3 regions of the Streptomyces sp. NPDC006197 genome follow, and region 3 is predicted to be linked to each of the others. Evidence: riboswitches for the same ligand, from Rfam matches in the RefSeq annotation. Region 3 holds a riboswitch; each other region holds the start of a gene.

Evidence for each region. Region 3 has a riboswitch for thiamine pyrophosphate ahead of thiC (phosphomethylpyrimidine synthase ThiC). Riboswitches for the same ligand answer to the same signal wherever they lie in the genome.
Region 1: linked by a shared signal. The riboswitch ahead of ABZ318_RS33145 (thiamine ABC transporter substrate-binding protein) and the one ahead of thiC (phosphomethylpyrimidine synthase ThiC) in region 3 are both predicted to bind thiamine pyrophosphate.
Region 2: linked by a shared signal. The riboswitch ahead of thiO (glycine oxidase ThiO) and the one ahead of thiC (phosphomethylpyrimidine synthase ThiC) in region 3 are both predicted to bind thiamine pyrophosphate.

What each region holds. Positions count from the first base shown of each region.
Region 1 is NZ_JBEXSZ010000156.1:3,413-15,916, forward strand. Features, by position in the region: gene pyrH (UMP kinase) at 1-148, shown strand, start outside; gene frr (ribosome recycling factor) at 243-800, shown strand; gene ABZ318_RS33130 (phosphatidate cytidylyltransferase) at 800-1,894, shown strand; gene ABZ318_RS33135 (hypothetical protein) at 1,993-2,703, opposite strand; gene rlmN (23S rRNA (adenine(2503)-C(2))-methyltransferase RlmN) at 2,843-3,949, shown strand; TPP riboswitch at 3,979-4,089, shown strand; gene ABZ318_RS33145 (thiamine ABC transporter substrate-binding protein) at 4,161-5,255, shown strand; gene ABZ318_RS33150 (iron ABC transporter permease) at 5,309-6,922, shown strand; gene ABZ318_RS33155 (ABC transporter ATP-binding protein) at 6,922-7,944, shown strand; gene ABZ318_RS33160 (dihydrofolate reductase family protein) at 8,027-8,674, shown strand; gene ABZ318_RS33165 (LOG family protein) at 8,925-10,061, opposite strand; gene ABZ318_RS33170 (hypothetical protein) at 10,200-11,351, opposite strand; gene ABZ318_RS33175 (ATP-binding cassette domain-containing protein) at 11,333-12,061, opposite strand; gene ABZ318_RS33180 (aspartate aminotransferase family protein) at 12,294-12,504, opposite strand, start outside.
Region 2 is NZ_JBEXSZ010000268.1:93-4,235, reverse strand. Features, by position in the region: gene ABZ318_RS39140 (thiazole synthase) at 109-903, opposite strand; gene thiS (sulfur carrier protein ThiS) at 909-1,121, opposite strand; gene thiO (glycine oxidase ThiO) at 1,118-2,311, opposite strand; TPP riboswitch at 2,309-2,422, opposite strand; gene ABZ318_RS39125 (FAD-dependent oxidoreductase) at 2,518-3,750, shown strand; gene ABZ318_RS39120 (Rv2175c family DNA-binding protein) at 3,794-4,143, shown strand, end outside.
Region 3 is NZ_JBEXSZ010000014.1:45,835-58,338, reverse strand. Features, by position in the region: gene ABZ318_RS06870 (SsgA family sporulation/cell division regulator) at 1-419, shown strand, start outside; gene ABZ318_RS06865 (YibE/F family protein) at 599-2,011, opposite strand; TPP riboswitch at 2,050-2,184, shown strand; gene thiC (phosphomethylpyrimidine synthase ThiC) at 2,178-3,995, shown strand; gene ABZ318_RS06855 (hypothetical protein) at 4,439-5,089, opposite strand; gene ABZ318_RS06850 (metallophosphoesterase) at 5,249-6,340, opposite strand; gene ABZ318_RS06845 (LacI family DNA-binding transcriptional regulator) at 7,011-8,117, opposite strand; gene hisC (histidinol-phosphate transaminase) at 8,508-9,605, shown strand; gene ABZ318_RS06835 (cyclophilin-like fold protein) at 9,709-10,089, opposite strand; gene ABZ318_RS06830 (cytochrome ubiquinol oxidase subunit I) at 10,297-11,805, shown strand; gene cydB (cytochrome d ubiquinol oxidase subunit II) at 11,824-12,504, shown strand, end outside.

The DNA.
Region 1 (12,504 bases), on a different contig from region 3:
GGTCGCCGACGCCACCGCCATCACCCTGTGCCGGGACAACAACCTCCCGATCCTCGTCTTCGAACTGCTCGCCGAGGGCAATATCGCTCGCGCGGTGAAGGGTGAGAAGATCGGCACGCTCGTGAGCGACCAGGGCACCCGGGCCTGACCCGAACCGGGGAACCGCCCCGCAAGGGGATGGACAGAGCCCTGCCGGTCGTACACCGTGCAGGACACAACGCGACGACACGCAGGAGCAAGTGGTGATCGAAGAGACCCTCCTCGAGGCCGAGGAGAAGATGGAGAAGGCCGTCGTGGTCGCCAAGGAGGACTTCGCCGCGATCCGCACCGGCCGTGCGCACCCGGCGATGTTCAACAAGATCGTGGCCGAGTACTACGGTGCCATCACCCCCATCAACCAGCTGGCGTCCTTCTCCGTCCCGGAGCCGCGCATGGCCGTGGTGACGCCGTTCGACAAGAGCGCCCTGCGCAACATCGAGCAGGCGATCCGGGACTCGGACCTCGGGGTCAACCCGAGCAACGACGGCAACATCATCCGGGTGGTGTTCCCCGAGCTGACCGAGGAGCGCCGCCGGGAGTACATCAAGGTCGCCAAGGGCAAGGCCGAGGACTCGAAGATCTCGATCCGCTCGGTGCGCCGCAAGGCCAAGGAGACCATCGACAAGTTCGTCAAGGACGGCGAGGTCGGCGAGGACGAGGGCCGCCGTGCCGAGAAGGAGCTCGACGACACCACCGCGAAGTACGTCGCGCAGGTGGACGAGCTGCTCAAGCACAAGGAAGCCGAGCTGCTCGAGGTCTGATGAACGACTCTTCCTGGGGGGCCCCGGCCGGTTCCGGCCGTGGGGGACCCGACCAGGGGCCTGCCCCGGCGGGTCCCGCATACGATCGGCATCAGGCGGCGCAGACTCGGCCCATGCCCATCGTGCCCGACGTTCCCGCCGGCGGATTCCAGGACGGTCACGGCCGGGGGGCCGCTCACCCGAGCGGCCCCCTGTTCCGTGACGAGACGCCGCACGAGCACCCGCAGGAGCCCATGTCCAGCCCCACCCCGCCTCCGCCGCCGGCGCCACGGCAGAAGAAGAGCGCGGGCCGCGACCTGGGCGCGGCCATAGGGGTCGGGGTCGGTCTCGGTGCCGTCATCATCGCGTCGCTGTTCATCTGGAAGCCGGCGTTCGTCGGAGTGATAGCGGTCGCCGTGGTCGTCGGCCTGTGGGAGCTCACCTCCCGCCTCCAGGAGCGCAAGGCGATCAAGGCTCCGCTGGTCCCGCTTGCGGTCGGCGGCGCGGCGATGGTCGTCGCCGGCTACGTCCGGGGCCCCGAGGGCGCCTGGGTGGCGATGGCCCTGACGGCGCTGGCGGTGCTCGTCTGGCGGATGACGGAGCCGCCGGAGGGCTATCTGAAGGACGTCACGGCGGGGGTGTTCGCCGCGTTCTACGTGCCGTTCCTGGCGACCTTCGTGGCGTTGCTGCTGACCGCGGACGACGGGCCGCAGCGGGTGCTGACCTTCCTGATCCTGACCGTGGTCAGCGACACCGGGGCGTACGCGGTCGGCTGGCGCTTCGGCAAGCACAAGCTGGCCCCGCGGATCAGTCCCGGCAAGACCCGGGAGGGTCTGGTCGGTGCGGTGGCGTTCGCGATGGCGGCGGGCGCGCTGTGCATGGAGTTCATGATCGACGAGGGTGCCTGGTGGCAGGGTCTGATCCTCGGCCTGGCGGTGGCGGCGAGCGCGACGCTCGGCGACCTCGGCGAGTCCATGATCAAGCGTGACCTGGGCATCAAGGACATGGGCACGCTGCTGCCGGGGCACGGCGGCATCATGGACCGGCTGGACTCGCTGCTGCCGACGGCGCCGGTGGTGTGGCTGCTGCTGGCACTGTTCGTGGGCAGCGGCTGAGCGGAGCTTCCGTCGGGTTCGCGGAAGGGCCCCCGGTCCGCACGTCAGGTGCGGACCGGGGGCCCTTCGCATGCCGTGAGGGCACGGCGTCCCCCAGGTCAGCCGCGGTCCGGGTCGATCCCTGCCGCGATTGCCTGTACGCGGGCGATCTGGAGCTTCGCCGCGTACTTCGCGTTGTCGGGCGAGGTGTCGCTCGCCATGACGTAGGCCACGACGGAGCCGACGCGCATGACGACGTCGATGCTGTTGTCGTGCTGGAACGCCTCGGTCTCCTCGGCGCCGGTGTTCATCTTCAGCGACTTCACCGGGTGCTCGTCCGCCTCGCCGGGCTTCCGCTTCTGCTCCGCGAGAGCCTTCATCTCCGTGGCGGCCTCGTCCTTGCCGGCGAAGGCGAGGAGGGTGAACTCGACACGCGCGCCGTCCGGGTTGCGTGACTCCATGTCCTTGTGCCCGGCCACCTCGATCCCGGCGGTGCACGGCGACCTCGTCAGCTCGGCGCAGCCCCTGAGGGCGTCGGCGTCCTGGATCACGATGGTCTCGCCGCTGGACATGGTCTCGATGCTGCCGTCGCTCGGGAGCGCGGCGTACATGTCGGTCGCGTTGATCGACACCGGGGGGAAGTTCGGTGTGATGCCCTGGTGGTCGGTGGGAGCAGGCGACCCGCCGCCTCCCTGGCCTTTCTCGGCGGGCGAGTCCGCCGTCGCCCTGCCCGTCGGCGCGCCTCCCGCCGTCGTGCTCCCGTCCTCGCACGCCGTCAGCGCGAGCGCCAGCACCGCCGCGACGGCGGCCCCCCGTACAACAGCCTTCATCCGGAGTCCTCCGATGACCTGATCATGATCCATTGGCGTGGACACTCAACATCATCGGGTGGGTGATCGGCCAATCGTGCGATCGGCCGATTCCTGGGGCGCGGCCTTGCCGGAATTCGTCTGCGACACTGGTAGGACCATGCCCAAGCCCGGAGAACTCACTTTCGTCGCCCCCCGCGGAGCCAAGAAGCCGCCGCGGCACCTGGCCGACCTCTCGCCCGCCGAGCGGAAGGAGGCCGTCGCCGCGATCGGCGAGAAGCCCTTCCGCGCCAAGCAGCTGTCCACGCACTACTTCGCGCGGTACGCGCACGACCCCGCCGAGTGGACCGACATTCCGGCCGCCTCGCGGGAGAAGCTGGCCGGGGAGCTGCTGCCCGACCTGATGTCCGTGGTGCGCCACATCTCGTGCGACGACGACACCACCCGCAAGACCCTGTGGCGGCTGCACGACGGCACGCTCGTGGAGTCGGTGCTCATGCGCTACCCGGACCGGGTGACCATGTGCATCTCCTCACAGGCCGGCTGCGGCATGAACTGCCCGTTCTGCGCGACCGGGCAGGCGGGGCTCGACCGGAACCTGTCGACCGCCGAGATCGTGCACCAGATCGTGGACGGGATGCGGTCCCTGCGGGACGGGGAGGTGCCCGGGGGACCGGCGCGGCTCTCCAACATCGTGTTCATGGGCATGGGCGAGCCGCTCGCCAACTACAAGCGGGTCGTCGGAGCCATCCGGCGGCTCACGGACCCCGAGCCGGACGGGCTCGGGCTCTCGCAGCGCGGCATCACCGTCTCCACCGTCGGTCTCGTGCCCGCGATGCTGCGCTTCGCCGACGAGGGCTTCAAGTGCCGGCTCGCGGTGTCGCTGCACGCCCCGGACGACGAGCTGCGCGACACCCTGGTGCCGGTCAACACGCGCTGGAAGGTCCGCGAGGTCCTCGACGCGGCCTGGGAGTACGCGGAGAAGTCCGGGCGCCGGATCTCCATCGAGTACGCCCTCATCCGGGACATCAACGACCAGGCCTGGCGCGGTGACCTGCTGGGCCGGCTGCTCAAGGGCAAGCGGGTGCACGTCAACCTGATCCCGCTGAACCCGACGCCCGGTTCGAAGTGGACGGCGTCCCGCCCGGAGGACGAGAAGGCCTTCGTCGAGGCGATCGCCCGCCACGGCGTGCCGGTGACCGTGCGGGACACCCGGGGGCAGGAGATCGACGGTGCCTGTGGACAGCTCGCGGCCGCCGAGCGCTGACCTTGTAGTCTGAGCTCGAACACATCTCCATATTCCGACAGGGGAGCGCCACAGCGCTGAGAGTGCGGTCACCGTAGGACCGCAGACCCTCTGAACCTCGCCCAGGTCATTCTGGGTAGGAAGTTCGGTCGTAACTCAAGCTGTTGCGCCCTGCCCACCTTCGGGTGGGCGGGGCCGCGTCTCTTCCTGGTCACACCCAGGAGGAATCTCAGTGAGCATCAAGAAGGCCGCTGCCGTCGCGATCGTCGCGGCGCTCGGCGTCACCAGCCTGGCCGCGTGCGGCACCGACGACGTCCGGGGGGCGGCCGGCAAGACCGGCGCGCCCGCGCCCAAGACCGTCACCCTCGTGAGCCACGACTCCTTCAACGCCTCCAAGGAGGTGCTGGCGGACTTCACCAAGCAGACCGGCTTCACCGTCAAGGTGCTGAAGAGCGGCGACGCCGGCGAGGCCGTCAACAAGGAGATCCTGACCAAGGGCTCCCCGCAGGGCGACGTCTTCTTCGGCGTCGACAACACGCTGCTGTCCCGCGCCCTCGACAACGGGATCTTCGTTCCGTACGAGGCGAAGGGCCTGGGCCGGGTCCCGGCCGCGTACCAGCTCGACAAGGAGCACCGGGTCACCCCGATCGACTCCGGCGACATCTGCGTCAACTACGACAAGAAGTACTTCGCGGACAGGAAGCTGGCGCCGCCGGTCACCTTCGACGACCTCGCGAAGCCGGCGTACAAGGACCTGCTGGTGGTGGAGAACCCCGAGCGGTCCTCCCCGGGCCTCGGTTTCCTCCTCGGCACGGCCGCGAAGTACGGCGACGAGGGCTGGCAGGACTACTGGAAGAAGCTCAAGGCCAACGGCGTGAAGACCGTCGACAGCTGGGAGCTCGCCTACAACCAGGAGTTCTCCGGCTCGGCCGGCGGCAAGCAGGCCAAGGGCGACCGGCCGCTGGTCGTGTCGTACGCCTCCAGCCCGCCGGTCGAGGTGCTGTACGGCGAGCCGCAGCCGAAGGTGGCGCCCACCGGCGTCTCCACCGGCACCTGCTTCCGGCAGACCGAGTTCGCGGGCCTGCTGAACGGCGCGAAGAACCCCGAGGGCGGCAAGGCGCTGATCGACTTCCTGATCTCCAAGGAGTTCCAGGAGGACATGCCGCTCCAGATGTTCGTCAACCCGGTGGCGAAGGACGCGGCCCTGCCGGAGCTGTTCACCAAGCACGGCGTGGTGATCGAGAAGCCGGAGACCATGGCGCCCGAGAAGATCGCCGAGAAGCGTGACCCGTGGATCCGGCAGTGGTCGTCGCTCGTCCTGAAGTAGCGCGTCCCGGAGTGAGGCGCGACCTCCGGGGGAACGCGACGCGGCTGGGGCTCATGGCCCTGCCCGTCGCGTTCTTCGGGGTCTTCTTCGCCTGGCCCGTCGTGTCCATCGTGGACCGGGGGCTCCGCCCCGACGGCGCCTGGCGGTTCGGCCGGATCGGCGAGACGCTGAGCCGGCCGGACATCCTCGACGTGCTCGGCTTCACCGTCTGGCAGGCGCTCGCCTCCACCGGCCTCACCCTCCTGGTGGCGCTGCCCGGGGCGTACGTCTTCGCCCGCTTCGACTTCCCCGGCAAGAGCGTGCTGCGGGCCGTCGTCACGGTGCCGTTCGTGCTGCCGACCGTCCTCGTCGGCACGGCGTTCCTGGCGCTCGTCGGCCGGGGCGGGCTCACCGACGAGCTGTGGGGGCTGCGGCTCGACACCAGCGTGTGGGCGATCCTCCTCGCGCACGTCTTCTTCAACTACGCGGTCGTCGTCCGGACCGTCGGCGGCCTCTGGTCGCAGCTCGACCCGCGCCAGGAGGAGGCCGCCCGGGTCCTCGGCGCCTCGCGCTGGACGGCCTGGCGGACGGTGACGCTGCCCGCGCTCGTGCCGGCGGTGGCGGCGGCCGCCCTGATGGTCTTCCTCTTCACCTTCACCTCCTTCGGCGTCGTGCAGATCCTCGGCGGGGACGCGTACTCCACCCTTGAGGCCGAGATCTACCGGCAGACCGCCCGGCTGCTCGACCTGCCGACGGCGGCCGTGCTCACGCTCGTCCAGTTCGTGGCGGTCGGCGCGATCCTGGGCGTGCACGCCTGGACGGTACGGCGGCGGGAGACCGCCCTGCGGCTCGTGGCACCCGAGCGGACCGCGCGCCGGCCGCGCGGCGCCGGACAGTGGGCGCTGCTCGCGGGCGTGCTGCTCTCCGTGGCGCTGCTGATCCTGCTGCCGCTCGGTGTGCTCGTGGAACGTTCCTTCGCCGGGCCGCACGGGTACGGGCTCGGCTACTACCGGGCGCTCGGCTCGCTCGACGAGTCCGGGACCTTCCTCGTCCCGCCGCTGGAGGCGATCGGGAACTCGCTGCGGTACGCGGTGGCCGCCACCGCCATCGCGGTGCTGGTCGGCGGGCTCGCGGCGGCGGCCCTGACCAGGCGGGCCGGCCGGCTCGTGCGGGGCTTCGACGCGCTGCTGATGCTGCCGCTCGGGGTCTCCGCCGTCACCGTCGGCTTCGGCTTCCTCATCACCCTCGACGAACCGCCGCTCGACCTGCGGGCCAGCTGGATCCTCGTACCGCTCGCCCAGGCCCTGGTCGGCGTCCCCTTCGTCGTACGGACGATGCTGCCGGTCCTGCGCGCGGTGGACGAGCGGCTGCGGGAGGCGGCGGCCGTGCTCGGCGCCTCGCCCTGGCGGGCCTGGCGGGAGGTGGACCTGCCGCTGGTGCGGCGGGCACTGCTCATCGCGGCCGGGTTCGCGTTCGCGGTGTCGCTCGGCGAGTTCGGGGCGACCGTGTTCATCGCCCGGCCCGACAGCCCCACGCTCCCGGTGGCGGTGGCCCGGCTGCTCGGCCGGCCCGGCGAACTCAACTACGGCCAGGCGATGGCCCTCTCGACGATTCTGATGGTGGTGTGCGCGGTGTCCCTGCTGCTGCTCGAACGGCTCCGCACCGACCGGACCTCCGGGGAGTTCTGATGCTGTCGATCGAGGACGCGACCGTACGGTTCGGGGAGCGGGCCGTGCTCGACGCCGTGGACCTGGACGTCGCCGAGCACGAGATCGTGTGCGTGCTCGGCCCGAGCGGCAGCGGCAAGTCCACGCTGCTGCGGGCCGTCGCCGGGCTCCAGTCGCTCGACGGCGGCCGGGTGCTGCTCGGCGGCGCCGACCAGGCCGGGGTGCCGGTGCACCGGCGGGGCGTCGGCCTGATGTTCCAGGACCACCAGCTCTTCCCGCAGCGGGACGTCGGCGGCAACGTCTCCTTCGGCCTTCGCATGCGGGGTGCCGGGAAGGCCGAACAGGCGGAGCGGGTGCGGGAGCTGCTCGACCTCGTCGGCCTCCCCGGCGCCGAGCGGCGGTCCGTCGCCGCGCTGTCCGGCGGCGAGCAGCAGCGGGTGGCGCTCGCCCGCGCGCTCGCGCCCCGGCCCCGGCTCCTGATGCTCGACGAACCGCTCGGCCAGCTCGACCGGGGCCTGCGGGAGCGGCTCGTGGTGGAGCTGCGGCAGCTCTTCGGGCGGCTCGGGACGACGGTCCTCGCCGTCACCCACGACCAGGGCGAGGCCTTCGCGCTCGCCGACCGGCTCGTGGTCATGCGGGACGGGCGGATCGCCCAGTCGGGTGCGCCGGCCGACGTGTGGCGGCGGCCCGCGTCGGAGTTCGTGGCGCGGTTCCTGGGCTTCGACAACGTGGTGGCGGCACGGGTGACCGGCACGGTCGCGCAGACGGTGTGGGGGAAGGTCCCGGTCCCGGACGGCTCGCCGGAGGGGGAGCGGCGACTCCTCGTCCGCCCGGGCGGGGTGCGGCTCGTGGGGGACGGTTCCGCCTGGACGGTGGAGTCCCGGACCTTCCGGGGCAGCCAGGTCGTCGTACGGCTCCGCCCGGCCGAGGGGCCCGCGCTGGAGGCCGAGCTTCCGCTCCGGGAGGCGCCGGAGGAGGGTGCGGGGGTGGGCGTGGAGTTCCGGGCGGAGGACGTGGTGGTGCTGGGGGACGAGATTCCGTAGCGCGGTTGCGATGAGTTCTCCCCGCCGGGGGAGTCTCCTTGTCGTTCGTCGTCTTTTCGTCGACCGCACAGGAGGAACAGCCATGAGTCAGTTGCTCAGAGTCCAGAACTTCATGGTCTCGTCGGACGGGTTCGGTACCGGTGAGGGCCAGAGTCTTGAACGGCCGTTCGGGCACGCGGATCCCGCGGCCATGTTCTCGTGGGCGGGGGCCACGGCGAGCTGGCCGAACCGCACCGATCCCGGGGGCAGCCGCGGCCTCGACGACTACCTGACGCGGGATTTCCACCGGAACATCGGTGCCGAGATCATGGGCCGCAACAAGTTCGGGCCGCAGCGCGGGCCCTGGGAGAACGAGGAGTGGAAGGGCTGGTGGGGGGACGAGCCGCCGTTCCGCACGCCGGTGTTCGTGCTGACCCACCACCCGCGCCCCTCGTTCACGCTCTCCGACACCACGTTCCACTTCGTCGACGCCGACCCGGCCACGGCCCTCGGGATGGCGCGGGAGGCGGCACGGGGCAAGGACGTCCGCCTCGGCGGCGGGGCCACCACCATCCGGGAGTTCCTCGACGCGGACCTCGTCGACACCCTGCACGTCGCGGTGTCGCCGGTGAAGCTCGGCGCGGGGGTGAAGCTCTGGGACTCGCCCGACGAGCTGCTCGACCGGTACCACTGCGATGTCGTGCCCAGCCCGAGCGGGAAGGTCACGCACCACTTGTACTGGAGGAAGTGACGGCCGCCGCGGGGGCAGTGCCCACCCCGCACCCCGTTGTGGGCAGTCGTTCCGCTGGGGCGGAACGGGTGGGCACAACGGGACGGCGCCCTTGCCGGCGCCCGAGGCTCCCGAGCCTGGACCCGCACCGGATGCGCGCCGCCGCTGGGGTGCGGGTCAAGGCGCGGAACGCGGGGGCGCCGCTGAGGGCGCCGTCCCGTGTGCCCACCCGTCCCGCCCCAGCGGGACGATTGCCCACACGGGGGGTCTGCTACGACCCGAGGCGCTCCAGTGCCTCCGGGGCCTCGTCGATCGAGTCCACCAGGGCGATCCGGGCCGCCATCGGGCGGCCGGCGGCGAGGGTCTCCAGGAGGGGCCAGGCCGGGAGGCGGGTGGTCCAGTGGGCGCGGTTCACCAGGACCATCGGGGTCGGCGCGCCCCGGGACCCGTAGTAGTTCGGGGTCGCGTTGTCGAAGATCTCCTGGACCGTGCCCGCCGCGCCCGGCAGGAAGACGATGCCCGCCGTCGAGCGGGCCAGGAGGCCGTCCTCACGGGTGGCGTTGGCGAAGTACTTGGCGACGTGCCCGGCGAACGGGTTCGGCGGCTCGTGGCCGTAGAACCAGGTGGGGATGCCGACCGAGTCCCCACCGCCCGGCCACCGGGCCCGGACCGCGAAGGCGGCGCGGGCCCAGTCCGTCACCGACGGGGTGAAGGACGGGGTCCGGGCGAGCAGGTCCAGCGACGAGACGAAGGCCGCGTCGTCGAAGGGGGCGAGGTACGCGCCGAGGTTCGCGGCCTCCATCGCGCCCGGTCCGCCGCCGGTCGCCACGGTCAGCCCGGCGCGGGCCAGGGTCCTGCCGAGCCGGGCGGCGCCCGCGTACGCCTCCGTGCCCCGGCCCGTCGCGTGCCCGCCCATGACGCCGACGACCCCGGCCCCGTCGAGGAGTTCGTCGAGGGCGTCGGAGACGGCGTCGTCGTGCAGGGAGCGGAGCATCGAGGAGAAGATGTCGCCGTCGGCCCTGGTCCGGCCGAACCAGGCGTACGCGAGGAAGTCGGGCGTCGACTCGTACCCGGTCTCGGTGATCCCCGCGAAGAGTTCCTCGGGCGTGTAGAGCCGCGCCCGGTAGGGGTCGAAGGGCAGCTCGGGGACGGGCGGGAAGACGAGGGCCCCGTCGGCGCGGACCTTGGCGGCGGCCTGCGGCTCCATGGGGCAGCCGAGGAAGACGGCGTCGGCGGTGACGGCGGTGAGCAGGGCGAAGGTCCGGTCGGTGAGGTCGACCGACTGGATCCGCTGACCGGCGAGCGATCCGGGTCGGGCGAGCGCCGCGTCGAACTCGGCGAGGGTGTGGATCTCGCGTCCGTGCCCGCGCGGTCCGGGCGGGCGGTGTGCCGGGGGGAGCGTCGCCATGGGCCCACGATAGGGGCCGCCACGACGGGCGGCCCCTCGTGCGGCCGGCCGACAGCGGAGGCGGCCGACTCGACCGGTCGGTGGCGGGCGGCGAGTGGCTCAGCGGTCAGCGGCCGGCCGACAGCGGAGGCGGCCGGCTCAGCTCGTCAGTGGCAGGGCCGCCAGTTCCGCGACCGCCCAGGTCAGGGGGAGGAAGACGGCGAGCAGGGCGGCGGCGCGCAGCAGGGCCGCCGTGCGCAGGACGGTGGGTGGGGCGCCGATGCGCAGGAGCGCCTCGGTGGTGTGGGCGCGGCCCTGCCGGGACTCCAGCGCGGCGGTCAGGAGGGTGGCGGTGGTGCAGGCCAGGATCAGGGCCGCGCCGAGGCCGGTGAGCGGGCCGAAGGCCTCGGAGCCCCTGTCCGACTCGTACAGCCCCGACGCCGCGAGGAGGCCTGAGAGCACCGCGCTGACCACCCCGAGCGGCCGGCCGATGCGGCGGGACTCGTCCATCAGGACGCGACCCGCGAGCAGCCGGGTGGCGCCCGGCCGGACGGCCTGGAGGAGCCGGCCGCAGCCGTGCGCGAGGCCCGGCCCGGCCAGGGCGAGGCCCACGGCGGTGAGGACCCAGCCGGCGAGGACGCCCGCCGGGTTGCCGTCGAAGCCGCCCGGCAGCGGGAGGCCGCTCCCGGAGCCGCTTCGACTCGCGTACGTCTCGACGGCGAGGCCGACCGCGACCAGGGAGACCCCCCAGGGCAGCCCGGACGGCATCGTTTTTTCGACGCCCTCCGGCGCGGCGGGCGCGGTGCGGGGCCGCAGCGCCAGGCCGGCCGCCGTGGCGGCGGCGACCGGCAGGACGGCGAGCAGGGTGAGGGCGGCCGCGAGGGGGACCGGCCGGTCGGCGGCGAGGAGCCCGGCGGCCGCCCCGTCGAAGGGCAGGCCCGTGATGTCGCCGCGCAGGTGCAGGTAGAACAGGAGCGCGACCGTGGAGCCGAGCGTGCAGGCGACGGCCGTCGAGGCGGCGGCGATCGCGGTGAGCCGGGCGGGGCCGAGGCCGATGGCGGAGAGTCCGGGGCGCGGCCGGGTGCTGGGGTCGGTGCGGGCCACCGCGACGGCGAACTGGACGGTGGCGGCGAGCGGCAGGGCGCACCAGAGCAGCCGCAGCACGGACGCGGAGGACCGGTCGGGGTGCCCGACGGCGTATCCGAGGGTGCAGAGCAGGAGGAAGCCCACCCCCGCGGCCGCGGCGGCGACGAGGAGCCGGCGCGTCAGGACGAGGGGGTGGGTCCCGCGGGCTAGACGGAGAGCGAGCACGCGGCGACGCCCTCCGCCCCTGACGCCGGGGGTACCGCGGCGACCCTGCGTCCGTCGAGGAGGGTGACGGTGCGGTCGGCCAGCGCCGCGACCTCGCCGTCGTGGGTGGCGAGGAGCACGGTGATGTCGTGCGAGCGGGCCGCGGCCGTGAGGGTGCGCAGGACCTGCGCGCCGTCGGCCCGGTGCAGGGTGGCGGTCGGTTCGTCGGCGAAGAGGACCGACGGGGTGGTGACCAGGGCGCGGGCGATCGCGATGCGCTGGCGCTGGGACTGGGTGAGGGCGTGCGGCCGCTTGCGGGCGCAGCCGCCGATGTCGAGCCGCTCCAGCCATTCCAGGGCGGCGGTCTTCGCGGCCCGGTGGGAGGTTCCGCGGAGCAGCAGCGGCAGGGCGGCGTTCTCCCAGCCGGTGAGCTCGGGGACGAGGCCGGGCTCGGGGTCGATCCAGCCGAAGCGGTCGCGCCGGAGCCGTTCGCGCTGGGCGGGGCCCAGGGTGTGCACGGGGCCGCTGTTGAACCAGACCTCGCCCTGCTGGGCGACGAGCTGGCCGGAGAGGCAGCGCAGGAGGGTGGTCTTGCCGCTGCCGCGGGGGCCGACGACGGCGAGGATCTCGCCTTCGCGGACGCCGAGGGAGACGCCGCTGAGCGCGTCCGAACCGCCCAGGGCGCAGTGCAGGGAACGTGCCCAGAGCACGTCGTTGTCCGGTGGGGCCATCGCGTACACCTCGATGTCGGATCCGATACTGCCTACCCCCGTCCGGGGGAACGAAGGGACGGGCCTGTCGGTCACTCGGCACCGTAAGGATCCATATCCGGTTGTACGGACAGCACACGGCCCGGGCCGCCGCCATCCACTCGGATGGCGGCATGCCCGGGCCGTGGGGGTCACGCCGTGAGGGCGGCGTGATGCTGGGGGACCGCCGTGGTTCGGTCCTTCAGCCCCGTGCTTACAGCTTGGTCCACGCCTCGGTGAGCACCGAGCGCAGGATTCCCTCGATCTCGTCGAAGGTGCCCTGGTCGGCGATCAGCGGCGGGGCCAGCTGGATGACCGGGTCGCCGCGGTCGTCGGCACGGCAGTACAGGCCGTTGTCGAAGAGCGCCTTGGAGAGGAAGCCGTAGAGCACGCGCTCGGTCTCCTCGTCCGTGAAGGACTCCTTG
Region 2 (4,143 bases), on a different contig from region 3:
GGGGCACCGCCCCGGCGGAAGCGACTGCCCACAACGGAGGGCGCGAGGGTGGGCACCGCCCCGGCGGAACGGGCGCCCACAACGGGGGCGGGCGCAGGCCCGGTGGGGTCAGAAGGCTGGGCGTTCCGGGTCCAGGTGGGCCTGGCCCGTGGTCGGGGAGGACGCGGAGGCGAAGTGCCGGCGGGGAATGCGGCCCGCCCGAAAGGCCAGACGGCCCGCCGAGACCGCGTGCCGCATCGCCGCGGCCATCAGCACCGGCTCCTGCGCCCGCGTCACCGCCGACGCCAGCATCACCGCCGCGCACCCCAGCTCCATCGCGAGCGCCACGTCCGAGGCCGTTCCCGCGCCGGCGTCGAGGATCACCGGGACCTCGGCCCGTTCGACGATCAGCTGGAAGTTGTGCGGGTTGCGGATGCCGAGTCCGGAGCCGATGGGGGAGCCGAGCGGCATGATCGCCGCGCAGCCCACGTCCTCCAGCTTCCGGGCCAGGACGGGGTCGTCGTTGGTGTAGGGGAGGACGACGAAGCCGTCGTCGACCAGGGTCTCGGCCGCGGCCAGGAGCTCCTCGCCGTCCGGCAGGAGGGTGCGCTCGTCGGCGACGACCTCCAGCTTGATCCAGTTCGTGCCGAGCGCCTCCCGGGCCAGGCGGGCGGTGAGGACGGCCTCGCCCGCGGTGTAGCAGCCCGCCGTGTTCGGCAGGACCCGGATGCCGAGGCGTTCCAGGACGGAGAGGACCGAGCCCTGGACCGTGGGGTCCAGACGCCGCATGGCGACCGTCGTCAGTTCCGTACCGCTGGCGGAGAGGGAGCGTTCCAGGACGTCGAGGCTGGGGGCGCCGCCGGTGCCCATGATGAGGCGGGAGGAGAACTCCGTACCGCCGAGGGTGAAAACGTCGTCGGACATTCCGGTCAGCCTCCCTGCACCGCGGTGAGGACCTCGACCCGGTCGCCCTCGCCGAGCAGCGTGGTGGCCCATTCGCCGCGCGGCACGACCGTCTCGTTGAGCGCCGCCGCGACGCCCGAGGGGGCCGTGGTCAGGGTCGCCACGAGGGCGTCCAGGGAGAGGGGGCCGGAGAGCTCGCGCGCCTCTCCGTTCACGGACACGGTCATGGACACGTTCATGCGGGCTGCTCCTGACGTACGGGAGGGGCGGGGGAGAAACGACGGGGGGTGAAGGGGCGCGCCTCGTCGGGGAGGGCGCCGGTGGTGAGCGCCTCGGCCATGGCGTCGCCGGTGACGGGGGTGAGCAGCACCCCGTTGCGGTAGTGGCCGGTGGCCAGGTGCAGGCCGGGCAGGGCGGTGGGGCCGAGCAGCGGCGCGTTGTCGGGGGAGCCGGGGCGCAGTCCGGCCCGCGTCTCGGTGAGCGGCAGCTCGGTGATGCCCGGGACGAGCTCGTGGGCGTCGCGCAGCAGCTCGTACACCCCGCCCGCCGTCACCGTGGTGTCCCAGCCGAGCTCCTCGCTGGTGGCGCCGACGACGAGCTCGCCGTTCTCGCGGGGCACCAGGTAGACGTGGCTGCCGCGGACGACGGCGCGGACGGTGCGGGAGAGGAAGGGGGCGTACGCGGGCGGCACCCGCAGCCGGAGGACCTGGCCCTTGACGGGGCGGACCGGCGGCAGCACCTCCTCGGGCACGCCCGCGAGCCGCCCGCTGAGGCTGCCCGCGGCGAGGACGACCTGGTCGGCCGTCAGCTCCTCGCCGTCGGTGAGCACGGCGCCGCGCGCCCGGTCCCGCACGACCGTGAGCCGCTCCGCGAGGGTCCGGTGGAAGACGACCCCGGCCCGTTCGCAGGCGCGCAGGAGCGCGGCGGCCAGTCGGCGCGGGTCGACCTGGTGGTCGCCGTCGACCCGCAGCCCGCCCCGGACGCCGGGCGCCAGCATCGGTTCGAGCCGGCGGCACTCGCGGCCGCTGAGCCATTCGGAGACGAGCCCGCAGCGGGTCTGCAGGGCGTGCAGTTCGCGCATGTGGGCCCGGTCGTCGGCGTCGAGGGCGACGGCGAGGGTGCCGCAGGCGCGGTAGCCGACGTCGTGGCCGGCGGCCTCCTCCAGTTCGGCGGCGAACGCGGGGTAGCGGGCCGCGGAGGCGAGGTTGAGCCCGAGCAGGGTCTCCTCGCCGTAGTGGAGTTCGGTGACGGCGGCGAGCATGCCGGCCGCGACCCGCGCGGCCCCGCCGCCCGGGTCGGGGTCGACGACGGCGGTGCGCAGCCCGCGCTGCGCGGCCCGCCAGGCCGTGACCAGGCCGATGATGCCGCCCCCGACCACGAGGACGTCGGAGACACGGACGTCGGACACATGGACACGAGAAGAACGCATGGGCGTCCAGCCCCTCCCTTCGCCGGCATGACCCGGATCAGGTTCGTACGGTCGGAGGCCGTCCCAGCCTCCCTCTCAGCCCGGTGCGTCCGGACTCCCGCGAGTGCTTTACGCCCGCCAGACTAGCCCGCGCCGCCGGGGGCCGCAGACCCCTCCCTCACCACCCCCCTATTCCTGACGATTCGTCAGATGCGTAAGGTGGTCGGGTGAGCGAGCAGAAGCAGGCCCAGCAGCACGTCGTGATCGTCGGCGCCGGAATGGCGGGCGTCCAGACCGCCGTCGCCCTGCGCGAGCAGGGCTTCACCGGCCCCCTGACCCTCATCGGGGCCGAACCCCACCAGCCCTACGACCGGCCGCCGCTCTCCAAGGCGATCCTCCTCGGCAAGGCCGAGGACTCCGCCTTCGAGATCGACTTCGAGGACCTCGACATCGAGCTCCGGCTCGGCCTGGACGTCACCGGACTGCGCGCCGCCGACCACGAGATCGACACCGAGGCCGGACCCGTCGCGTACGACACCCTGGTCGTCGCCACCGGCGCCCATCCCGTCACCCTGCCCGGCACCGAGGGCGTCCCCGGCGTCCATCTGCTGCGCACCCTCGACGACGCCGTGCGCCTCGGGCCCGTCCTGGAGCGCCGCCACTCCGTCGTGGTCGTCGGCGCCGGCTGGATCGGCGCCGAGTTCGCCACCGCCGCGCGCGAGGCGGGCTGCGCCGTCACCGTCGTCGAGGCCGCCGACCGCCCCCTCGCCGGAGCGCTGCCCGCCGAGGTCGCCGCCCCCATGGCCGAGTGGTACGGGGCGAGCGGCGCCGAACTCCTCACCCACGCGCGCGTACACACCGTCGAGCCCGGTGCGCCCGGTGCGCCCGGCCGCGTCGTCCTCGCCGACGGCCGTGAGCTGCCCGCCGACGCCGTCGTCGTCGGCATCGGCGCCCGCCCCGCCACCGGCTGGCTCACCGGCTCCGGCATCGCCCTCGACCCGAGCGGCGCCGTCACCGCGGACGACCGGCTGCGCACCTCCCTGCCCGACGTGTACGCCGTCGGCGACTGTGCCTCCTTCCCCTCCGCCCGCTACGGGGAGCGGCTCCTCGTCCACCACTGGGACAACGCGCTCCAGGGGCCCCGCGTGGTCGCGGCGGCGATCACCGGCGCCGCCGACGTGCCGTACGACCCGGTGCCGTACTTCTGGTCCGAGCAGTTCGGCCGCTTCGTCCAGTACGCGGGACACCACGCGGACGCCGACGAGCTGCTGTGGCGCGGCGACCCGGCCGACGAGGCCTGGTCCGTGCTCTGGCTGCGCGCCGGCGTGCCGGTGGCCCTCCTCGCCGTCGGCCGCCCGCGCGACCTGGCGCAGGGCCGCAAGCTGATCGAGGCCGCCGCGCCCGTCGACCCCGAGCGCGCCGCGGACCCGTCCGTCCCCCTGAAGGCGGCAGCCCGGTAGGGTCCGACTACCGGCTGTCAGTCCGGGATGGCAGGCTTGTCCTGTGACCGAGATTGACGTAAAGATCGATGCTCTCGTCCCCGCCTGGCTCAACCTGCCCGAGATCGCGGAGATGCTCGATGTCGAGGTGACGCGCGTGCGGCAGCTGGTCAAGGAGGGCCAGCTCATCGCCGTGCGCCGCGGACCGAACAACGCGCTGTACGTGCCCGCCGCCTTCATCCAGGGCGACAAGGTCGTCAAGGGTCTGGTCGGGACCCTGACGCTGCTGCGGGACGACGGCTTCACCGACGAAGAGATGCTGGAGTGGCTCTTCACTCCGGACGAGAGCCTGCCGGGCACGCCCGCGCAGGCGCTCAACGAGAACCGCGGCACGGAGGTGAAGCGCCGCGCCCA
Region 3 (12,504 bases):
AGGTCCTGATGAGCTTCCTCGTCTCCGAGGAGCTCTCCTTCAAGATCCCGGTCGAACTCCGGTATGAGACCCGGGATCCCTACGCGGTGCGGATGACCTTCCACCTTCCCGGAGACGCCCCTGTGACCTGGGCGTTCGGGCGGGAGCTGCTGCTCGACGGGATCAACCGGCCGAGCGGGGACGGTGACGTGCACATCGCCCCGACGGAGCCCGAGCGGCTCTCGGACGTCTCCATCCGGCTCCAGGTGGGCGGTGACCGCGCACTGTTCCGGGCCAGCGCGCCGCCGCTGGTCGCCTTCCTCGACCGGACGGACAAGCTGGTTCCGCTCGGTCAGGAACGGACGCTCGGCGACTTCGAGGACCACCTGGAGGCCGCCCTGGGCCGGATCCTGGCCGAAGAGAACGCCGGCCCCGCCTGAGCCGGCCCCTAGGGAGCCGGTCCGCCTGAATCGGTCCGCCTGAATCGGCCCGCCTGAGCCGGTCCGCCTGAACAGGCCCGCCTGAACCGGTCGTCCTCTCCGAGCCGAGCCCTCCTCCCTGAGGCGAGCCGGACCCTCCTCCCCGAGCCGGGCCGGCCCGATCCCCCAGCACGCACACCTCACTTGGCGCGACGGCGCCGCCCTCCCCGTACCGCAGCCGGCTTCCCACCCCCGGACGCCGGCCGGTCGGCGGAGACCACCAGGGCCGCGAGCGCCGTGGTGACCGGGACGGACGCCACCAGACCGATCGACCCGACCAGGGTCCGGACGATCTCCTCGGCGACCAGCTCGCTGTTGGCCACCGTCCCCATGCTGCTCTGGGCGATGGAGAAGAGCAGCAGCAGCGGCAGGGCGGCACCCGCGTACGCCAGCACCAGCGTGTTCACGACCGAGGCGATGTGGTCGCGACCGATCCGGATCCCTGCCCGGTACAGGCCGCGCGGCCCCATGCCCGGATCGGCCTGGTGCAGCTCCCAGACCGCCGAGGTCTGGGTGACCGTCACGTCGTCGAGCACACCGAGCGAACCGATGATGACCCCCGCGAGCAGCAGGCCGGACATGTCGATCTCCGGGTACAGGCCGTGGATCAGACCGGTGTTGTCGTCGGTGTTGCCGCTGAGTGAGGCCCAGCCGATGAAGAGCGAGCCCAGCAGACCGATCAGCAGCAGCGAGATCAGCGTGCCGAGCACGGCGACCGAGGTGCGGGCCGAGAGCCCGTGGCACATGTAGAGCGCGAGCAGCATGATCGCGCTCGACCCGACCACCGCCACGACCAGCGGGTTCGAGCCCTGCAGGATCGCCGGCAGGATGAAGAACGTCAGCACGAGGAAGCTCACGGCGAGCGCGATGAGCGCCATGAGCCCCCGCATCCGGCCGACGACCACGACCGCGACGGCGAAGATGCCGGCGAGCAGCGCCATCGGCAGCTTGCGGTTCACATCGGTCACCGAGTACTGCAGGTCGTGCGGGGCGTCGGGGGCGTACGCCACCACCACGCCCTGCCCCTGGTGCAGTTGGCGCGGCGCGTCCGGCTGCACGATCTCGACGAACCTGCGTCCCTTGTCCGGACCGCTGGTGACCTCGACCGTCGCCTTCTCGCACTTCCCCTGCTGGGCGTTGACCGCCTCGCGCCCCTCCGGAGTGGAGGTGTCGCCGGTCGGCGGGACCTGAGCGGCGTTCACGTCCTTGCAGTCGACGTGCTCGACGGAGACGACCTCGCCCTGCTGGGTCTGCCGGTCGAAGCCCACGCCGGTGCGCTCGTGCGCCGGGGTGCCGCCCGGCCACAGGACCGCGAGCCCGACGACGACGGCGGCGGCGAAGGGGATCAGGATCGCGGCGATGACCTTGCGCAGATGCCGCGAGACCGGGGCGGCGGGCCCATGGCTGTGGCTGTGGCCGTGCCCGCCGCCTCCTCCTCCGGCTCCGTGCCCATGACCGTGTCCGTGTCCGGGATCGTGGGCGTGGCGGTGGGGCTCGGGGGGCTGCTGGGGGGAAGTCACCGGCCGATCATCGCAAGAACGGCGGGGGCCCACTGTTCAGCACGCCAGGGATGACGCTAGCGTGGTGGCACCTTTGCACACGCGGGAGCTCGGAGCACCGGGCTGAGAGGGCGCTGATCACCGTACGCGCGTACGGGAAGAGGCTGCGCCGACCGCCGAACCTGTTACCGGGTAATGCCGGCGTAGGGAGATCGGTCTCATGACCATTCAGGATGCACGCACGCCTGCCTCCGACCAGAACCAGACCGACGGGCAGGAGCGCACGCCGGGCTGGCACAAGGGGTACGTCCAGGGCTCGCGCCCCGACCTCCGGGTGCCCGTCCGTCAGGTGCACCTCACCAACGGCAAGGACGTCACGCTGTACGACACGTCCGGCCCGTACACCGACCCCGCCATCGACACCGATGTCCGGCGGGGCCTTCCCCCGCTGCGCGAGAACTGGATCATCGCGCGCGGCGACACCGAGGAGTACGCGGGCCGCCCGGTCCGCCCCGAGGACGACGGCATCAAGCACACCTCCCCGCGCGGCGGTGGGCTGAAGAACCTCGACGCCGTCTTCCCCGGCCGCCCCCGCCTGCCGCGCCGCGGCCGCGCCGGGCAGGCGGTGACCCAGCTCGCGTACGCCCGCCGGGGCGAGATCACCCCGGAGATGGAGTACGTCGCGATCCGCGAGAACGTCTCCCCCGAGGTCGTACGGGAGGAGATCGCCGCGGGCCGCGCCGTGCTGCCGGCGAACGTGAACCACCCGGAGATCGAGCCGATGATCATCGGCAAGCGATTCCTGGTGAAGGTCAACGCCAACATCGGCAACTCCGCCGTCACCTCCTCCATCGAGGAGGAGGTGGAGAAGATGACCTGGGCGACCAAGTGGGGCGCCGACACGGTCATGGACCTGTCCACCGGCCGCAACATCCACACCACCCGCGAGTGGGTGCTGCGCAACTCCCCCGTGCCGATCGGCACCGTGCCGCTCTACCAGGCCCTGGAGAAGGTCGACGGCAAGGCCGAGGAGCTGACCTGGGAGATCTACAAGGACACGGTCATCGAGCAGGCCGAGCAGGGCGTCGACTACATGACGGTGCACGCCGGCGTGCTCCTGCCGTACGTGCCGCTCACCGCGCGCCGCAAGACCGGCATCGTCTCGCGCGGCGGCTCGATCATGGCCGCCTGGTGCCTGGCGCACCACAAGGAGAACTTCCTCTACACGAACTTCGAGGAGCTCTGCGAGATCCTGGCGGCGTACGACGTCACGTACTCGCTCGGCGACGGTCTGCGCCCCGGCTCGATCGCGGACGCCAACGACGCGGCGCAGTTCGCGGAGCTGCGCACGCTCGGCGAGCTGAACACGATCGCCAAGCGGCACGACGTGCAGACGATGATCGAGGGCCCGGGGCACGTCCCGATGCACAAGATCAAGGAGAACATCGACCTCCAGCAGGAGATCTGCGAGGAGGCGCCGTTCTACACGCTCGGCCCGCTGACCACGGACGTCGCGCCCGCGTACGACCACATCACCTCCGGCATCGGCGCCGCGATGATCGCCTGGTGGGGCACGGCGATGCTCTGCTACGTCACGCCCAAGGAGCACCTGGGCCTGCCGAACAAGGACGACGTGAAGACGGGCGTCATCACGTACAAGATCGCGGCGCACGCCGCGGACCTCGCCAAGGGGCACCCGGGTGCGCAGGAGTGGGACGACGCGCTCTCGGACGCGCGGTTCGAGTTCCGCTGGGAGGACCAGTTCAACCTGGCGCTCGACCCGGACACCGCACGCGAGTTCCACGACGAGACGCTGCCGGCGGAGCCCGCGAAGACCGCGCACTTCTGCTCGATGTGCGGTCCGAAGTTCTGCTCGATGAAGATCAGCAGAAGCATCACGGAGCAGTTCGGCGGCGAGGCGGACGCCACCCCGGAGGAGATCGAGGCCGGGATGCTGGAGAAGTCGAAGGAGTTCGCGGCTTCCGGCAACCGCGTGTATCTGCCGCTGGCGGAGACGGGCGGCGGGTCGGCCGGCTGACCCGGCCGCCTCAGCGGAGGGGGCCCGCCAGGTCACCAGTCCCGGCTGGCCCGCCTCCGCGAAACCCACCGCGAACGGCTTGGCACCGTCGTCCGTCACGAGGTGGATGCTGCACTCCGTCACGCTGTCGCCCGGCGGGATCATCCGGGCGACCCAGTCGGACGGGCAGCCGGGGATCTTCGTGTCGGGGACGAAGGGCGTCTTCCCCCGTATCTGCCGACCGCCCTCGGTGAGCAGGCGGACCCGGTCGGCCTGGCCGGTGTAGAGGCCTTTCACATCCGGCGTGAGCACGGCGGCACGCAGCGGGAGATCGAGGTCGGTACGGCGGAGAAGTCGTAGGAGTTCGTGGCGAGCGGCAACCGCGTCTACCTGCCGTCGGCCGGGTGGTCCCGGCCCGCCGTTCCTCCTGCCGTCGGCCGGGTGGGCCCCGGCCCCGCCGTTCCTCAGGGCGCCGTCGGGTCCGGGGGCGCCGCGGCGGCGAGGGCGTCGCGGAGGAAGGGGAGGATGCCGCGCTCCAGGAGGGCGTGGCGCCAGGCCTCCCTGGCGAGGGAGAGTTCGTCGTCGGCCGTGGCGGCCCCGTCCGCCGCGGCCGGCCTGTTGCGCAGGGCGGTCACGAGGAGGCCGACGCCCGCGGAGAGCAGGCCGGCGGCGGCGAGGGCGGCGAAGACGAGGCCTGCCGTCAGCAGGGTCTCGCCGAACACCACGCTGGGCGCGAGGGCGTGCAGGACCCCGCCGACCAGCAGGAATATCGCGGCGGCGGTGCCCGCGAGGACGGGCAGCAGCACGGTGACGATGGCGACGACGCCGGCGCCCGCGCCGGTGTCCGTGCCCGGTTCGGCTTCGGGTGTCCGGGTCCCGAGGGCCGCCCGGTTCTGCTCGCGGACCTTCACGAAGTGGTCGTACTCGAGGGCCGCGGCGGTGGTGATGAGCGCTGTCGCGTTCATCGTCATGGCGCGCAGCTGCGCGACCGTGAGCCTCGTTCCGACTCCGGCGAGATCCGGACGTGCGTGGGCGGTGCTCAGTGCGTCGTCGAGGACCCGCTCGTACTCGGCGCGATCCTCGGTCAGCAGGTGCGGAGCCACGTTCATGTGCATCCCCCGATGCTCCGTAGGCCCGGATCAGCCGTGGGAAACGGTGGGTCGGGCGGAAACGGAGGAGAGCCTGCTACGGATGACCCGATGGTATTGCGGTGACACCACGGCCTGACAGGGTCTTTCCGGAAATCGCCTTCCCCGGATGCGCAGCGTTATGCGTCAGCCGTTCAGGGGGAGTTGGACGACCAGTAGCTTTCCGGCCATGGTCACTCCGCCGTCCATGGCGATCGCGAGACCGTCGGCGTACACGTGCGGTCCGTCGACGACCGGGCCCGCGCTGTCCTCGCCGTCCTCGGTGCCGACCTGGCCGAGGAGGTACGGGATGGGGCTGTGGCCGTGCACGATCCGGCGGCCGCCGTAGGTGGAGAGCAGCTCCTGGACGGCCTGCGGGCCGCCGTCGTCGCGGAACGCGAAGCGCTTGGTGAACTTCCGGAAGACGTCCCAGACCTCGTCGGCGTCGTTCCGGTTGAGGATCTCGTGGACCGTGTCGTTGACGTCCTCGATGGTCTGGCCGTATTCGAGGTACGCGGTGGTGTCGGAGTGCACGAGGAGGTGGTCGTCCTCGCGCACCACGGCGTCGAGCCGGGACATCCACTGGAGGTGGACGTCCTGGAGCCGGTCCATGTCGTGCTTCTGGCCGCCGTTGAGCAGCCAGGCCGCCTGGAAGGTGGCGGTGCCCGCGCCGGAGTTGACGGGCGTGTCGCCGAAGCGTTTGGCGCCGATCAGCAGCAGCTCGTGGTTGCCCATGAGGGCCTTGCAGTAGCCGCCGGCGGCGGCGGCCTCGGCGGAGAGGCGCATGACGAGGTCGATGACGCCGATGCCGTCGGGGCCGCGGTCGGTGAAGTCGCCGAGGAACCAGAGCCGGGCGTTGCCCGCGGCCCAGCCGCCGTTCTCGTCGATGAGGCCCTGGGCGCGCAGGGCGGCGAGGAGCTCGTCGAGGTAGCCGTGGACGTCGCCGACGACGTAGAGGGGGCCGGGTCCGTCGCCGTTCGCGGGCTCCGGGGCGGGGGCCGGTTCGGTGGTGACGGGGACCTGGACGGTGTCGCCGCGGTTGATGACGGGGAGGTCGCGCTCGGTCGGGGTGTAGCCCTCGGGCGGCTCGCCCTCCGGGAAGGCGTTGCCCGGGTGGCCGGTGGCGACGGAGACGATGGAGGAGCCGGCCGGGGCGGCGTACGCCGGGGCGAGCCGGTGCCCCAGGTGGAGGGTCGGATCGGCGGGCATGGGGGCGGGGGCCGGAGGCGCGGCAGGCACGGCTACCGGCGGTGCGGCGGGCGCGGGTGCCTGCGGCGCGGAGGTCTGCGGCGCGGCGGCCGGGAGTGGTGCGGCGGGCGCGGCCGGGGGCGCCTCGGCCGGAGGGGCCTCGGCCGGGAGGGTCTCGGCCGGCGGGGTCGGCACCGGGACGGCCTCGACCGGGGAGGGGGCGATCGGGGGGAGGTGCTCGGCGGATGCCGGATACGCGACGGCAGACAGGCGTTCGACCGGAGCGGGCTCGCCCGGCGGCGCCGTCGGCGGCTCCGCCGGGGACGGCGGCTCGGCGGCGTGGCCCTGTACGGGCACGCGGGCGTACGGCGGTACGCGGAAGTCACGCAATGTCGCCGTGCGCACCACGGGCTCCTGACCGGCCCCCTGAGTCATCGACCCCTCCACCACCGTCGCGATGCCCTGCACATCGCGGACCGGCCTGGTCGGGGTGGTCCGCGGTGTCGTCCGCCCATCATAGGAATGAGGGCCCTTCCGTGTGACGCACCAGGGGTGGTGAATCCGGGTTCACTCCGGGTTCGCCGATTGTTTCGCCCGAATTGTGAAGGTCTAGTCCAGGGATGAGCCCGGTGCGGTGATCGGTTTCGCCGTCCCTGCCCACGGGCAGGGGCGGGGACGGCGGTTCGGATGACGGCGGGTTCGGGCGCCGCCGCCCGTGGTGTCAGTCCTTGGCCGGCGAGCGTGGCGGGCTGACCGTGGTGCGTGGCGAACGTCGCTGCGAGGAGGTGCGGATGATGAGTTCGGTCGGTATCACCTGCTCGACCGGACCGTCGGTGTCGATCCCTTCGATGGCGTCGATGAGGAGCTGGACGACGGCCGTGCCGATCCGGCGCGGCTTGAGCGAGAGCGTGGTGATGGGCGGTTCGGTGGTGGCGTAGACGGTCGACTCGCTGCAGCAGACCAGCAGCAGGTCGTCCGGGACGCGCAGTCCGTAGCGGCGCGCGGCCGCGAGGAGGTCGGTTCCGTTGGGGTCGAAGAGGCCGTACACGGCGTCGGGCCGGTCCGGGCGGGCGAGCAGCCGGTCGGCCGCGACGGCGCCCGCGCACGGGTCGTGCGCCGGATAGGCCTCGTAGACGGGGTCCTGGCCCACCCGTTCGCACCAGTTGAGGTACGCGGTGGTGGACAGGCGGGTGTACGTGTCGGTGGTGGTTCCGGTGAGGAGGCCGATCCGGCGGGCGCCGGCGGCTGCGAGGTGGTCGAGCAGGTCGAGGACGGCGGCTTCGTGGTCGTTGTCGACCCAGGCGGTGACCGGAAGGGTGCCGGCGGGGCGTCCGTCGGAGACGACGGGCAGGCCCTGGCGGACCAGTTCGGTGACGACCGGGTCGTGGTCGGAGGGGTCGATGACGACGGTGCCGTCGAGGGCGACGTTCGACCAGACGTCATGGCGGGAGGTGGCGGGGAGGATGACCAGGGCGTAGCCCCGGGCGAGCGCCGCCGATGTGGCTGCTCTGGCCATCTCCGCGAAGTACGCGAATTCGGTGAAGGTGAAAGGTTCATCCCCGTACGTGGTCACGGTCAGGCCGATGAGTCCCGACTTGCCGGTACGGAGCGTGCGGGCCGCCGCGGATGGGCGGTAGCCCAGCCTGTCGGCGACCTCGCGGACGTGGCGGCGGGTGGCGTCCGGGAGTCGGCCCTTGCCGTTGAGCGCGTCGGAGACAGTCGTGATGGAGACCCCGGCGGCGGCGGCCACGTCCCGGATGCCTGCCCGGCCCTGCCGGCTTCCCCGGGTCTGTGCCCGGCTCACCTGGTGCTTCCCTGCTGCTGTCATGGCGAGCCGATAGTAGGGCGATGAGGGGCGGTCGGGACGGTCGCATATGCAGGCGTTGACAGGCACGTTTCTGCATGATCGAAGAAGCCCAAGATGCGCTGAATCAAAGGTAGTTAGGGCTTCTGGCGTGTGATCTATGGCCATCGAACGGTGTAGGCCTGGCGAGGGGGCGAGGTCTCGAAGAGGTCTCAACTCACCTCTACGGGGGATGCGCGCCACGGCGCCCGCCACCGGCGCACGCCACCCTGTCGCGCGCCCCCCTCTCCCGGAACACGAGCGGGGCCGTGTCCACAGCGTGTCCCTCCTGTTGTCCACAGCCCATTCGCAGCGGCGGCGAATCCTCTTAAGGTGAGGAGTATTGGCGGTACGGACGGTCGAGGAGGCCACACTGTGAGCGAGACCAGCGGGACGAGCACCGGCAGCCCCAAGCTGCGCGCCGAGCTGGACGGTGTCCCCACCTACAAGCCGGGCAAGCCGGCCGCCGCGGGCGGTCCCGTGGCCTTCAAGCTGTCCTCCAACGAGAACCCCTACCCGCCGCTGCCGGGGGTCATGGAGAGCACGCTGGCCGCCGCCGCGAGCTTCAACCGCTACCCCGACATGGCCTGCACCGGTCTGACGGAGGAACTGGCGAACCGCTTCGGCGTGCCCGTCTCCCACCTGGCCACCGGCACCGGCTCGGTCGGCGTCGCGCAGTCGCTGCTCCAGGCCACCTCGGGCCCGGGCGACGAGGTGATCTACGCCTGGCGCTCCTTCGAGGCGTACCCGATCATCACGCAGATCAGCGGCGCCACCTCCGTGCAGGTGCCGCTGACCGAGGGCGAGGTGCACGACCTCGACGCGATGGCCGAGGCGATCACCGAGCGGACCCGGCTGATCTTCGTCTGCAACCCCAACAACCCCACGGGCACCGCCGTGCGCCGGGCGGAGCTGGAGCGCTTCCTGGACCGGGTGCCCTCCGACGTCCTCGTCGTGATCGACGAGGCCTACCGGGAGTTCGTCCGCGACAGCGACATCCCGGACGGCATCGAGCTCTACCGCGACCGGCCCAACGTCGCCGTGCTGCGCACCTTCTCCAAGGCGTACGGCCTGGCGGGGCTGCGGGTCGGCTTCGCGGTGGCCCACGAGCCGGTGGCGGCGGCGCTGCGCAAGACGGCGGTGCCGTTCGGCGTGAGCCAGCTGGCGCAGGACGCGGCGGTGGCCTCGCTGCGGGCCGAGGACGAACTGCTCGGCCGGGTCGGCTCGCTGGTGGGGGAGCGCGAGCGGGTCCACGCGGGGCTCGTGGCCCAGGGGTGGACCGTGCCGGACACCCAGGCCAACTTCGTCTGGCTGCGGCTCGGCGAGCGGACCATGGAGTTCGCGGCGGAGTGCGAGCGGCACGGCGTGATGGTGCGGCCGTTCGCGGGCGAGGGCGTGCGCGTCACGATCGGTGAGTGCGAGGCCAACGACCTGTTCCTGAAGGCGGCGGAGGGCTTCCGCAAGGAGGGCTGATCAGCCGCTGACGAACTCCCGCGGGTCGGGCCGGTCAGCCGCTGACGGACTCCCGCGGGTCGGGCCGGTCGGCCCGCTGACGGACTCCCGCGGGTCGGGCCGGTCAGCCCGCGGCGGCCTCGACGCGGATCGGGTCGCCGTCCCTGACGGTGGCCAGGATCCGCGGGTCGCCGTCGAGCGCGCCCAGCAGATTGCAGGGGCTCGCCAGCCGGCATTCGTCACCCCGCGAGATCGGGGTGGGGCCGTAGGGGAGGGCGAGCGCGTCGCCCTCCGTCCAGAAGGCCACGGTGCCGGGCTCGACGACCTGGCGCGCGCCGTCCTCGACCGAGGCGGAGACCGGTGTGTCGAAATAGACCTCCTCGCCCCAGGTGCGGGCGGTGGAGGAGAACGGGAGGGCTCCCGCGAGCGCCTTGCTCGTGGGGGTCTCCTCAAGGGTGGCCGTGGTGTGTCCGGCCGGCCAGATGATGCGTATCCGAAGGGTCATGCCCCCGATTCAACAATATGTTGAAGGTCCTGGGAAGAGATCACCTTCGGTAGAGGGGCCCCCGATTGACGGTACGGATTTCGTATGAGTCATAATGCTTGTGAATGTGAACGCGTTCACAAGCGTGCCCTGTTTCCTCCCTCTTTGGGTGGAACCCGCCAGGCAGACTGCCCGCTGTGACCCACGTCGACGTAAGGAGAAGACGACGTGAACCTAGCTTTGGCGCCGGAGACATTGGCGCGCTGGCAGTTCGGCATCACCACCGTCTACCACTTCCTCTTTGTCCCCCTGACGATCTCCCTCGCCGCGCTCACCGCCGGGCTCCAGACCGCCTGGGTCCGGACGGAGAACGAGAAGTACCTCCGGGCGACGAAGTTCTGGGGCAAGCTCTTCCTGATCAACATCGCCATGGGCGTGGTCACCGGGATCGTGCAGGAGTTCCAGTTCGGCATGAACTGGTCCGACTACTCTCGCTTCGTCGGCGACATCTTCGGCGCCCCGCTCGCCTTCGAGGCGCTCATCGCCTTCTTCTTCGAGTCGACCTTCATCGGTCTGTGGATCTTCGGCTGGGACAAGCTGCCGAAGAAGATCCACCTCGCCTGCATCTGGATGGTGTCGATCGGCACGATCCTCTCGGCGTACTTCATCCTGGCGGCCAACTCCTGGATGCAGCACCCCGTGGGCTACCGCATCGACAAGGAGCGCGGCCGGGCGGAGCTCACCGACTTCTGGCAGGTGCTCACCCAGAACACCGCGCTCACCCAGTTCTTCCACACGATGACGGCGGCGTTCCTGGTCGGCGGCGCGTTCATGGTGGGCATCTCCGCCTTCCACCTGGCGCGCAAGAAGCACATCCCGATCATGCGGACCTCGCTGCGGCTCGGTCTGATCACGCTGATCATCGCCGGTCTCGGCACCGCCATCAGCGGCGACCTGCTCGGCAAGGTCATGTTCAAGCAGCAGCCGATGAAGATGGCCGCCGCCGAGGCGCTCTGGGACGGCGAGGCGCCCGCGCCCTTCTCGGTCTTCGCCTACGGCGACGTCGAGAAGGGCCACAACACGGTCGCCGTCGAGGTCCCCGGCCTGCTGTCCTTCCTCGCGAACGACGACTTCAGCTCGTACGTCCCGGGCATCAACGACGTGAACAAGGCCGAGCAGGAGAAGTTCGGCCCCGGCGACTACCGGCCCAACATCCCCGTCGCCTACTGGGGCTTCCGCTGGATGATCGGCTTCGGCATGGCCTCGCTGGGCATCGGCATGCTCGGTCTCTGGCTGACCCGGAAGAAGTTCATGCTGGCACCGGGGATGCGGACCGGTGAGGACGAGGTGCCGAACCTGGTCCTGTTCAAGCGGAAGGCGCTCAGCCCCCGCCTGGGCACGTGGTACTGGATCATCGCCCTCTGGACGATGGCGTTCCCGCTGATCGCCAACTCCTGGGGCTGGATCTTCACCGAGATGGGCCGTCAGCCCTGGGTCGTCTACGGCGTGCTGCGCACCCGTGACGCGGTCTCCCCCGGCGTCTCCCAGGGCGAGGTCATCACCTCGATGATCGTCTTCACCACCCTCTACGCGATCCTCGCCGTCATCGAGGTCAAGCTCCTCGTCAAGTACGTCAAGGCGGGCCCGCCGGAGCTCACCGAGGACGACCTCAACCCGCCCACCAAGATCGGCGGGGACTCTCGCGACCCCGACCGGCCCATGGCCTTCTCGTACTGAGGCTGAGGAGATCGAGGCATGGAACTCCACGACGTCTGGTTCGTACTCATCGCCGTCCTCTGGACCGGCTACTTCTTCCTCGAAGGCTTCGACTTCGGGGTCGGCATCCTGACCAAGCTGCTCGCCCGTGACCGGGCCGAGAAGCGGGTCCTCATCAACACCATCGGGCCCGTCTGGGACGGCAACGAGGTGTGGCTGCTCACCGCCGGCGGCGCGACCTTCGCCGCGTTCCCCGAGTGGTACGCGACGCTGTTCTCCGGCTTCTACCTGCCGCTGCTGCTCATCCTGGTCTGCCTGATCGTCCGGGGCGTCGCCTTCGAGTACCGGGTGAAGCGGCCCGAGGAGAACTGGCAGCGCAACTGGGAGCAGGCGATCTTCTGGACCTCGCTGATCCCCGCGTTCCTCTGGGGCGTGGCCTTCGGCAACATCGTCCGGGGCGTGAAGATCGACGGCGACATGGAGTACGTCGGCACCCTCGGGGACCTGCTCAACCCGTACGCGATCCTCGGCGGTCTGGTCACGCTCACCCTCTTCACCTTCCACGGCGCGGTCTTCGCCTCGCTCAAGACGGTCGGGGACATCCGGGTCCGGGCGCGGGCGCTCGCGCTCAAGCTGGGCCTGGTCACGGCGGTGCTCGCCCTGGGCTTCCTGCTCTGGACCCAGGTCGACACGGGGGACGGCTGGAGCCTCGCGGCGATG